Regions from separate parts of the Caulobacter sp. 05L422 genome, predicted to be linked through region 1. Evidence: riboswitches for the same ligand, from Rfam matches in the RefSeq annotation. Region 1 holds a riboswitch; the other holds the start of a gene.
What was found. Region 1 has a riboswitch for glycine ahead of AC1DMQ_RS07505 (TonB-dependent receptor). Riboswitches for the same ligand answer to the same signal wherever they lie in the genome.
Positions count from the first base shown of each region.

Region 2: it holds a riboswitch for glycine, as region 1 does, so the genes downstream of both, gcvT (glycine cleavage system aminomethyltransferase GcvT) here and AC1DMQ_RS07505 (TonB-dependent receptor) in region 1, are expected to answer to the same signal.

Region 1 covers NZ_JBFTOB010000006.1:20,666-26,171, reverse strand. The annotation lists gene AC1DMQ_RS07510 (dipeptidase) at 1-1,156, opposite strand, end outside; gene AC1DMQ_RS07505 (TonB-dependent receptor) at 1,213-3,627, opposite strand; glycine riboswitch at 4,020-4,109, opposite strand; gene AC1DMQ_RS07500 (YoaK family protein) at 4,360-5,010, shown strand; gene purN (phosphoribosylglycinamide formyltransferase) at 5,007-5,506, opposite strand, start outside.
Region 2 covers NZ_JBFTOB010000007.1:154,754-160,259, reverse strand. The annotation lists gene AC1DMQ_RS09130 (arginine--tRNA ligase) at 1-669, opposite strand, end outside; gene AC1DMQ_RS09125 (Tat pathway signal sequence domain protein) at 666-1,376, opposite strand; gene ispH (4-hydroxy-3-methylbut-2-enyl diphosphate reductase) at 1,559-2,530, shown strand; glycine riboswitch at 2,590-2,681, shown strand; gene gcvT (glycine cleavage system aminomethyltransferase GcvT) at 2,835-3,962, shown strand; gene gcvH (glycine cleavage system protein GcvH) at 3,987-4,352, shown strand; gene AC1DMQ_RS09105 (hypothetical protein) at 4,356-4,874, shown strand; gene gcvPA (aminomethyl-transferring glycine dehydrogenase subunit GcvPA) at 4,875-5,506, shown strand, end outside.

The sequences.
Region 1 (5,506 bases):
CCCGGGTGTAGCCTTCGGCCAGCAGGGCCTGGGAGATCTTCCAGTAGTCCGAGGCGTCGTTCAGGCCGGTGACCCCGCCGCCGCCGTCGAAGTCGATGCCGATGCCGACGTGGTCGACCCCGGCCACCTTCAGGGCGTGGTTGAGGTGGTTCATGAAGTCCTGGAAGGTCGCCTTGGTCACCGGCCACTTGGCGTCGATGGCGTTGCGCTCGGCCATGAAGGCGGCGCGCTGCTCCTCGGTCATCTTGTTGCGGGCCCCGACCTTGGCCATCAGGGCGGCCATGGCGGCTTCGCGGTCGGGATTCTTGGGCGTGTCGATCAGATAGCTGGAATAGGCGTCGACCTGGATCACCCCGCCGCTGTCGGCCAGGGCCTTGATGCGGGCGTCGTCGACGTTGCGCGGGTGGTCGAACACCGCCTTGCAGCCCGAATGCGTCAGGATCACCGGGGTCTTGGACAGGGCGATCAGCTGGTCCAGCACCGCGTCGGACGAGTGCGAGCCGTCCAGCACCACGCCCAGCCGGTTGGCCTCGGCCACGAACGACTTTCCGAGCGGCGACAGGCCGTTCCACTCGGGCTTGTCGGTGGCGCTGTCGGCCATGTCGTTGTTCTTGAAGTGCGCCAAGCCCGAGATGCGCACGCCCAGGGCGTAGAAGCTGGACAGCAAGGTGATGTCGCCGTCCATCGGATAGCTGTTCTCGACGCTCATGAAGACCACGCGCTTGCCCTGGGCGGCGATCTTGGCGGCGTCGTCGGCCTTCAGCGCCAGGCCGAACTTGTCGCCGTGCTTGGCGACCATCTCGCGGATCTCGACGCCGCGGATCAGGGCCCCGTCGCGGGCGGCGCGGGTGGCCTCGGGCGTGCGCGGCCCCTGGGGCGTGTAGATGGCGAAGAAGCCGCCATCCAGCCCGCCCTCGACCATGCGCGGATAGTCGATCTGCGAGCCGTCCTTGGCCGCGTCGTGGCGGTCCAGGATGTCCCAGCCGGGGCGGCCGAAATTGGCCGGGGTGTCCAGGTGGGTGTCGAGGGTCAGCAGGCCCTCGTGGATCTTGCGGACCGAGGCGGCGGTCTCGGCGGCCCAAGCCGGCGAGGAAAGCGAGGAAGAGGCAAGGACGGCCAGGGCCGAGACGGCGGCCAACAGCGGAAAGCGGGTCATGCGAGCACTCGAAAACTGTCCGGCCGGCCTCGCGAGAGACCGGCCGGATCGTGGACCTAGAAGTCGGCGGAGAGGGTGAACTGGATCGTCCGATGCGAGCCGGGCCGGAAGGTGGCCGCGGTGTTCACCGTGGTCCCGATCGTGCCCAGATAGTCCTTGTCGAAGATGTTATCGACATTGACCCGGGTCTTGATCTGCTTGAACGGGCCGGCTCCGAAGCCGTCGCCGAGGTCCAGATAGGCGTTGAAGATCGTGTACTCGCCCACCTCCTCGGAATTGTCGAAGTTGGTGTAGCGGTCGGTGATCCGGCGGCCCGAGAAGTTGAACACGAAACCGTCGAAGGGCTCGACCGTCACCCCGGCCTGCATCACCCAGGTGGGGAAGTCGGGCACGATCTTGCCGTCCAGATACAGGGTGCGCGTGCCTGTCGCCGGCTGAACGGTGGCGAAGTAGTTGGGGATGTCGTCCTGGAACTTGGACTTGTTGTACGACAGGTTGGTGTTGAAATAGACCTTGCCGCCCAGCAGGTCCGGCTTCCACTGGCCGCTGAACTCGGCCCCGTAGGCCTTCACCGCGCCGACGTTCTGGAAGAAGGTCTCGGTCTGGCCGCCGCTGCCGGGCACCTCGGCCGCGAAGGACTGCAGGCGGTTCTCGAACTTGGTGCTGTAGACCACGAACGAGGCGTTGAACGTCGCGCGGTTGGCGCGATAGCCCAGTTCCAGGTTCTTGGCGGTTTCGGGATCGGGGCCGGCCACCAGCGGGCTGGCGGCCGAGAACACGTCGTCGGCGCCGCGGGGCAGGGCCATGTTCTCCGAATAGGACGAGAACACCTGGTCGCGGCCGTTGACGTTGTAGACCAGGCCGACCTGCGGCAGGAAGCCGTCCTTCCAGTTGTCCTTCAGGGTCGGCTGGCGCTTGTTGATGTAGTCGGCCGGATTGCGGTAACCGCTGATCTCGTAGTCGATGTCCGTACCCTTGAAGCCCAGCTCGATCTTCAGCCGGTCGTCGATCAGGCTCAGGGTGTCCTTGACGAAGTACTGGGTGGTCTGGCGGGTCGAGGTGTAGTTGCGCTGCAGGTGGACCGGCTCGTTCAGCAGCGGCGCGCCGTCCGGATTGCCGTTCTCCACGTTGTAGCGCGCCTGGGTGCGGTGATAGTCGTCGTCCTCGAGCCACAGGCCGACCTCCAGCGTGTTGAAGCCCACTTCCCACGCCAGCTTGCCGGTCACGCCCTTGCGCGTGCCGTCCACGCCCGACAGCCCGTACTGGATGCCCTTGGGCGCGGTCAGGCCCGGCACGATCAGGCGCTCGTTGTTGTAGCTGGTCAGCGAGGTGGCGTAGGCCTCGGGCGACACGCCGTAGCCGCCCTTGTCCTCGTAATAGCCGGTGGCGACCACGCTCAGGGTTTCGGTGATCGGGGTGTCGATCGTCAGGCCGTAGAGGTGGTCCTTCCGCTTGTTGACCGCGAACTTGTAGTACTGGGCGTAGTTGGCGTTGGAATAGGTCGGGCCCTCCACGCCGTTGATCAGGGTGCGCGGGAGGTTCGAGGACGACGCCGCGGTGCCCGGCGCGCCCGACGGCGGCACATAGCCGATATAGGCGAAGTCGCGGCCCGATCGCCCGAACACGTCGCCGGCCCGGCCGCCGTACTGCAGCTTGGTGATCGAGGGGCTGTCGTAGTCGAAATAGTCGTTGTGGACGGTCTGGAAGGTGATGTCGCCGCCGGTCGGCAGCTCGTAGCGCAGCTTTCCCTCATAGTGCTTGCGGTCGATCGTGCCCGGGCCGCGCCACAGGTCGCCCTTGATCCACGAACCGCTGACATAGGCCGAAACCGGACCGATCTTGCCGGTCTCCAGGCGCAGGAAGCCCCGCTTGAGGGCGTCGCTGCCCAGGGTGCCGCTGGCCGCGCCGCCGAATTCGTCGGACGGCTTCTGGGTGAAGTAGTCGACGATGGGCCCCAGCGACGCATAGCTGGGCAGCGAGACGTCGCCGGCCCCCGACGAGGCGGTCACGCGCAGCAGGTTCTCGTTGTCGACGTAGCGGTAGATCGGGCTGCCGCCGAACTGGTCGCTGCGGCCCATCGGGATGTTGTCCAGCAGGAAGCCGATCTGCTGGAAGTTGAAGGCCCGCACCGAGACCGAATTGCCGAACTCGTACATGCCCAGGGCGTCGTTGGCCTGGACGTTGAAGCCGGGAAGGCTCTCCAGCATCTTCAGGCCGGTCACGCCGGCCGGGGCCGACAGCAGGGCCTCGCGGGTGATCGAGACCGTGGCGGTGGCGTGGTCGGTGCCGATGGCGACGCTGGCCTCCGACACCCGGGCCCCGGTGACCACCAGTTCGTCGACGGTCGAGCTCTTGTCGGCTTCCTGGGCCAGGGCGGGCGTCGCGCCTCCGAGCACCGAGGCGGCCAGCAGCAAGGCCCGGAAATGGCGCGAGGCCGGTGAAAGACGCGTGTTCGTCATGATTATCCCCAATCTTTTGACTGAGGCCAAGCTCGATGGTCTGCCTATCGCAGTAAACTTAGAAAGACTGTCCGAGTTGCGAATATAAATGCACGGTCAAAATTGGCACATTCATGTATAAATTATGACCATCGATCATTTGCTAGATTGTAGATGCAAATAGTTGCGGCGCGATAGTTACGGAAACTATCACGCAAAACGTCTATACGTTCGAAATGACGATATCCGATTTGAGGATCAGGTCATGAAGGTCCACGCGAGGGTCGTGGCGAACCGACGTGGCTCGCCTTCCGCACCCCCGCTGTCCTTGGCGCCTGAGAGATTCAGCGCCTCGTCCGATCGACGAGGGCGCCTTGCTCCTTCGGCGAGGACGCACGCAGACGCGCCCTGCTTTCCAGCGTTTCGAGGCCGTCGCGGTCCTTCTGCTTGAGCGTTTCCGGGGCGGTTTCGCCTTCAGCGCCGGGCCGGGGCCCGATCTCTCCCGCGAGAGCACTGCCAGTCAGATCCGCAACAGACCGTGCGTCAATTTAGGGCGGCGTCGATTTGACGGCTTGTCGCGAGGCGCCGCCCAGGGACGCAGCCACAGCCGCTTTTCCCGGCGTCGCAACGCACCGAAGTTCGCCCTGGTGCAAGTCGAGGGCGTTTCGGTTCGCCGAGACCCCACGAGAAGGGTGGTCGCTGATTTTCCATGACAGGCCGCGTGGGGATCGGCGACGATCGGACGAAGACCATCGAGGGGCGCCCATGAAGGACTATCGCCGACGCGAGGTGGTGCTGGCCGCCGGATTGTCGGCGATCGCCGGCTATGTCGACGCCATCGGCTTTCTCCAGCTCGGCGGCTTCTTCGTCTCGTTCATGAGCGGCAACTCCACCCGGCTGGGGGTCGGTCTGGCGATGGGGCATTGGACGACGGCGCGGACCGCCCTGGCGCTGATCGGCCTGTTCGTCGTCGGCGTCGTCCTGGGCGCGCTGGTCGCCCGACGGGTCGGCGAGGACAGGCGGTCAGCCATCCTGGCCCTGGAGGCGGCGCTGCTGACCGCGAGCGCCGGCCTCTTCGCGACGGGTTTCGACGTGGCCGGGGCGGCGGCGATGGTTCTGGCCATGGGCGCGGAGAACGCGGTGTTCCAGCGCAACGGCGACGTGGGGGTTGGCCTGACCTACATGACCGGGGCCCTGGTCAAGGCCGGGCAGCGCATCGCCGCGGCGTTGAGCGGCGGCGATCGTTGGGCCTGGGGTCCCTATGTCCTGCTGTGGGCGGGCCTCAGCCTCGGCGGCGCGCTGGGCGCGGCGGCCTATCTCAGGATGGGGACTTCAGCCCTATGGGCGCCGGCGGGCCTGCTGGCGGTCCTGGCGGCGAGCAGCGCCTGGGCCGAGCGGCGGGCTGGCGCCGGCTAGAGGCTCCGAACGAACTCGGCCAAGGTCGCCGGATAGAGCTTGTGCTCCTGCTCCAGCACGCGGTCGCTCAGCATGTGCTCGGTGTCGCCGGGCAGGATCGGCACGCGGGCCTGGCCCAGGACCGGGCCTTCGTCGACGCCGGCGGTCACCAGGTGGACGGTGCAGCCGGCCTCGACCTCGCCGGCGCTCAGGGCCCGGCCGTGGGTGTCCAGGCCCGGATAGGCGGGCAGCAGGGACGGATGGATGTTCAGCATCCGGCCTTCCCAGGCCTCGACCAGGAACGGCGTCAGGATGCGCATGTATCCGGCCAGGGCCACGACCTGGATCCCGCGCTCGCGCAGGGCGGCGTCGATGGCCCGTTCATGCGCCTCGCGGTCCTTGCCGAAGGGCTTCTGGTCGACGGCCAGGGCCTCGATCCCGGCGGCCGCGGCGGTGACCAGGCCTCCGGCCTCGGGCTTGTTCGACAGCACCAGGGCGATCTCGAACGGGCAGGCGG
Region 2 (5,506 bases), on a different contig from region 1:
GGCGGCCGGGTAGAGGCGGTCCAGGTCTTCCAGCGTCACGCGCTGGGCGAACTCGGCCATGACCTTGGCCTCGTCGGCGGCGGAGAAGCCGCGAGGGGCCTCGACCAGGCGCTCGAGCAGGGCGCGGATGAAGGCGTCCTCCTCCATGATGGCGCTGATCAGCAGCCCCATCTGGAAGCCCCAGTCGCCGAAGTGGGCGTCGCCCACCACGTCGTCGCCGCGGAAGCGGTACAGGCGCTTGACCGACTCGCCGATGATCGAGGCGCGCAGGTGGCCCACGTGCATCGGCTTGGCGACGTTGGGGCCGGCGTAGTCGACCAGCACGCGGCGCGGGGCGGCCAGGGGCTCGGCCCCGGCGCGCGGATCGGCGGCGATCTCGTTGGCGCGGGTCGACAGGGCGTCGCTGCTGACGCGCATGTTGATGAAGCCGACGCCGGCGATCTCGACGGAGGCCAGGCGCGGGTCGGTCTTCAGGATGTCGACGACCTGCACGGCGATCTCGCGCGGATTGCGCTTGGCGCTCTTGGCGGCCGCCAAGGCCCCGTTGCATTGGAAGTCGGCCAGGTCGGGCCGGTCGGACGCGGTGACGCGACCGAAGTCGGGGGACAGTCCGGCGGCCTGGAAGGCGGCCGCGGCCGCCTCGCTCAGGGACCGCTTCAAATCACTCATGGCTTGGGCGTGTTTCCGGGTTGGGCCGTCTGGGCCTGCTGGGTCTGGCCGGCGTTGACGCGGAAGCGCTTGCCGTCACGATTGAAGGCGGCCATTTCCGGGGTCACGTCGAAGCCGATCAGGACCTCGAAATTGCCGCCGCTGACCTTTTCGTCGGCGCGCGGGATGGTGATGGTCTGCAGCGTCTGGTTCGCATAGACGCGATCCTGGCCCTGCGGGAAGGTCACCGGCAGGTCGAAATATTCCTTGGCCAGGACGTCCTTGTTGCGCTCGGTGACCGCGACCCAATAGCGATAGGTCTTCTGGGCGCCGGTCGCCTGCGGGCCGCGGCCCAGCGCGAACAGCAACTGGACCTGCATCCTGATCGGGTCGTTGCTCTTGTAGGCGCAGCCCGAGGTCAGGCCCTGGATCTCGCCGGTGTAGGCGGTCTGGGCGGCGGCCTCCTTGCCGTCCTTGAACTCGACATAGCGGCTGGCGTCGTACAGCACCTTCACATAGGGGCACGGGCCGGCGTTGCGCAGTTGAGCCAGGGGAGCCTTGGGCTGGTTCCACTCGTCGTCGCGCTTCTTCTTCTTGGCGGCCTGGTCGCCGTCGTCCTGGCCTTGGCCGCCGGGACGCCCGCCCTGCTGGGCGTGGACGGTCGTCGCCGTGGCGGCGATCGAGAGGGCCATCAGGGCGCTGAGGGCGACAGAAAGATTGCGGCGCATGAAACGTCCGGTTCGAGATTGGAAAGCTTGAGCGGGATTCCCCGCCAGCGTCATGGAGCCTGATAAAGGCATATGCGTGACGTCGCAATGTACAGCAGGTTTCAACAGGATGCGGCGGACTTTTAGACCAGACTCGATTGGCCCGCTGGCGCGGGCCGCCCGGAACCCTTAGGTTCGGGACCATGAACGCCCATTCGCCCATTCCCAGCCCCGGCCGCCGCGAACTCCGCGTGGTCCTGGCCAGTCCGCGCGGCTTCTGCGCCGGCGTCGATCGGGCGATCCAGATCGTCGAACGGACGATCGAGAAGTTCGGCGCGCCGGTCTATGTGCGCCACGAGATCGTCCACAACCGCCACGTGGTCGACCGCTTGAAGGCCCTGGGCGCGGTGTTCATCGAGGAACTGGACGAGGCGCCGGACGATCGTCCCGTGGTGTTCTCGGCCCATGGCGTGCCCAAGACGGTGCCCGCCGCCGCCAAGGCCCGCGAGATGGTCTATCTGGACGCCACCTGCCCGCTGGTCTCCAAGGTCCACGTCGAGGCCCAGAAGCATTTCGACGCCGGCCGCGAGATCGTGCTGATCGGCCACGCCGGCCACCCCGAGGTCGTCGGCACCATGGGCCAGTTGCCCGAGGGCACGGTCACCCTGATCGAGGACATCGACGACGCTCGCGCCTGGGTCCCCCAGAACCCGGCCAACGTCGCCTTCCTCACCCAGACCACCCTGTCGGTCGACGACACCGCCGAGATGGTCGACCTGCTGAAAGCGCGCTTCCCGGGCATCGCCGCCCCGCACAAGGAAGACATCTGCTACGCCACCACCAACCGCCAGGAGGCGGTGAAGCTGCTGGCCGGCGCGTCGGAACTGATCCTGGTGGTCGGCTCGAAGAATTCGTCCAACTCGGTGCGGCTGATGGAGGTCGGCAAGCGGGCCGGCGCCCGGGACGCCCGGCTGATCGACGACGCGCGCGGCATCGACTGGTCGTGGTTCGAGGGCGTGTCGCGCGTCGGCGTCACCGCCGGCGCCTCGGCCCCGGAGGACCTGGTCCAGGGCGTGATCGACGCCATGGCCGCCCGCTACGACGTGACCGTCGAGGAGCTGATCGAGGCGCGCGAGACCGTGACGTTCAAGCTGCCCCGGCTGCTGACGGCCTAAACGCTCTCGGGCCATCGCCTTCCCCGTTGACTCCGCCCGCCCCCTCGCCCAAACACGCCTCTACCCTCGCGGGAGACATCGGGATTCTGGTCCCGAGGCCGAAGGCGCAACCGCCCCGGAAACGCTCAGGCAAAAGGACCGCGCGGGTTTAGGAACGCTGGAAAGAGGCAGTGTGAAAGCGCTGCCCGCCGAAGGAGCAAGGCCAAGCTAGCTTGGCCGAAATCTCTCAGGTCAAAGGGACAGCGGGGGCGAGACCACCTGGCGAAAGCCGGGCGGCGTCGCCGACCCCGATTGGAGCCCCCCCGTGTCCGAGCAAAGCGTGTCCACTGAAGATCTCAAGAAGACCCCGCTGTACGACGCGCACGTCGCGGCCGGCGCTCGCATGGTGCCGTTCGCCGGCTATCACATGCCGGTGCAGTACAAGGACGGGGTGCTGAAGGAGCACCTGTGGACCCGCGAGCACGCGGGCCTGTTCGACGTCTCGCACATGGGCCAGGCGCGGCTGCGCGGCGACAATCCCGCCAAGAGCTTCGAGAAGCTGGTCTCGGCCGACTACCAGGGCCTCAAGCCCGGCAAGCAGCGCTACGCGGTGCTGCTGAACGCCGAGGGCGGCGTGATCGACGACCTGATGACCGCGCGTCCGGACGACGACGGCCTGTTCATCGTCGTCAACGGCGCCTGCAAGGACAACGACTACAAGATCATCGCCGAAGCCCTGAAGGGCGAGGCGACCGTCCAGCGCCTGGAAGACCGCGCCCTGCTGGCCCTGCAGGGCCCCGAGGCCGCCGCCGTCCTGGCCGCCCACGTGCCGGAAGCCGCCGGCATGGTGTTCATGGACACCAAGGCCCTGACCGCCTTCGGGACCGACGCCATCATCTCGCGCTCGGGCTACACCGGCGAGGACGGCTACGAGATCTCGGTGCCGGCCGCCGAGGCCGAGCGCATCTGGAACACCCTGCTGGAAGACGAGCGCGTGAAGGCCATCGGCCTGGGCGCCCGCGACAGCCTGCGCCTGGAGGCCGGCCTGCCGCTCTACGGCCACGACATGGACGAGACCGTCTCGCCGATCGAGGCCGGCATGCCGTTCGCCGTCGGCAAGAGCCGCCGCGAGGCCGGCGACTATCTGGGCGCCGATCGCATCGCCAAGGAACTGGCCGGCGATCTCAAGCGCGTCCGCGTCAATCTGAAGGTGCTGGAAGGCGCGCCCGCTCGTGAAGGCGCGGAGATCGCCGACGAGACCGGCGCCGTGGTCGGCGTGGTCACCAGCGGCGGCTTCGGCCCCAGCTTCGGCGGCGCCATCGCCATCGGCTTCGTCCCCCCCGCCCTGGCGGTGGTCGGTTCGAAGCTGAAAGTCATCGTTCGCGGCAAGCCGCAGGCGGCCGAGGTCGTGACCTCGCCGTTCGTTCCGACCCGCTACGTGCGCAAGATCTAGATCCAGACAAAGAGGGCCCAGACCATGAAGTTCACCAAGGACCACGAGTGGGTCGAAGTCGCCGGCGACGTCGCGACCGTCGGCATCACCGGCTACGCCGCCGAGCAGCTGGGCGATGTCGTGTTCGTCGAAGTCCCGGAAGTCGGCAAGACCGTGAAACAGGGCGAAGCCCTGGCGGTGGTCGAGAGCGTCAAGGCCGCCTCCGACGTCTACGCCCCGGTGTCGGGCGAAGTGGTCGAGGCCAACGGCCAGCTGTCGGACGCTCCCGAGACCGTCAACGCCGTGCCGGAAGCCGGCGGCTGGTTCGCCAAGATCAAGCTCAGCAATCCCGGCGAGCTCGACGCCCTGATGGACCGCGCGGCCTACGAAGCGTTCCTCGGCACGCTGTAAGCCATGGTCCAGGTCCTTCTCCACAACTCGACCCTGACGCCCGCTCCGGCGGCCTATGGGGCGGCGGTGGAGAAGGCCCTGGCCGCGGCCGGCGCGACGTTCGGCGCGGACGGCGAGGTCGGCCTCGCCGGCGAGACGGTCATGATCGTCAATGTCGATCCGGACGACGACATCGCCGTGATCGACCTGGAGCGGTTCGACGACGCGGTCCTGGACCTGGTCTTCGATCTGGCGGAAGCCACCGCCTCGTTCGTGGTCATGAGCAACGGCGCGGTCTGCGGGACGCCAGCGACCGGTCAGCCGCCGCCGGCCTGGTCGATGAGGCTTCAGGCCCACGGAACCGCCGAGCGCGCCGACTTCCGCGACTGGCTGGCCGGCGACATCGAGACCCAACAGGAGACGGAAGCCTACGAGGCCGCCGTCGCCGAAGCCCTCGCCAAGGCCCGCGCCGCCCGTGACGCCAAGCCCGCCCAACCCATCTTCAAACGCCTGACGGACGCCCTTTTCGGAAAGTCGATCTAGATGCGATACCTCCCCCTTACCCCCGAAGATCGCGCCGACATGCTCGGCGTCATCGGCGCGGAGTCGATCGACGATCTGTTCGTCGACGTTCCGGCCGTCGCCCGCCGCAAGGATCCGGTGGACCTGCCGTTCCACGCCGGCGAGCTGGAAGTCGAGCGCGAGATGCTGGCCCTGTCGCGCCGCAACCGCTCGGCCTCAGAAGGCCCGTTCTTCGTCGGGGCGGGGGCCTATCGCCACCACGTGCCGGCCACGGTGGACCACATCATCCAGCGGTCGGAATTCCTGACCAGCTACACGCCCTACCAGCCCGAGATCGCCCAGGGCACGCTGCAGGTGCTGTTCGAGTTCCAGACCCAGGTCGCGGCCCTGACCGGCATGGAAGTGGCCAACGCCTCGCTCTATGACGGCTCCACCGCCGCCGCCGAGGCGGTGATGATGGCCGCCCGGATCACCCGCCGGAACAAGGCCGTCCTGTCGGGCGGCGTGCACCCGCAATATGTCGGCACGGTCGAGACCCTGGCCCACGCGGCCGGCGTCGCCACCGATCGCCTTGCCCCCGCCGTCGACGCCGAGGACGCGGTGATCGCCGCCATCGACGCCGACACCGCCTGCGTCGTGGTTCAGACCCCCAA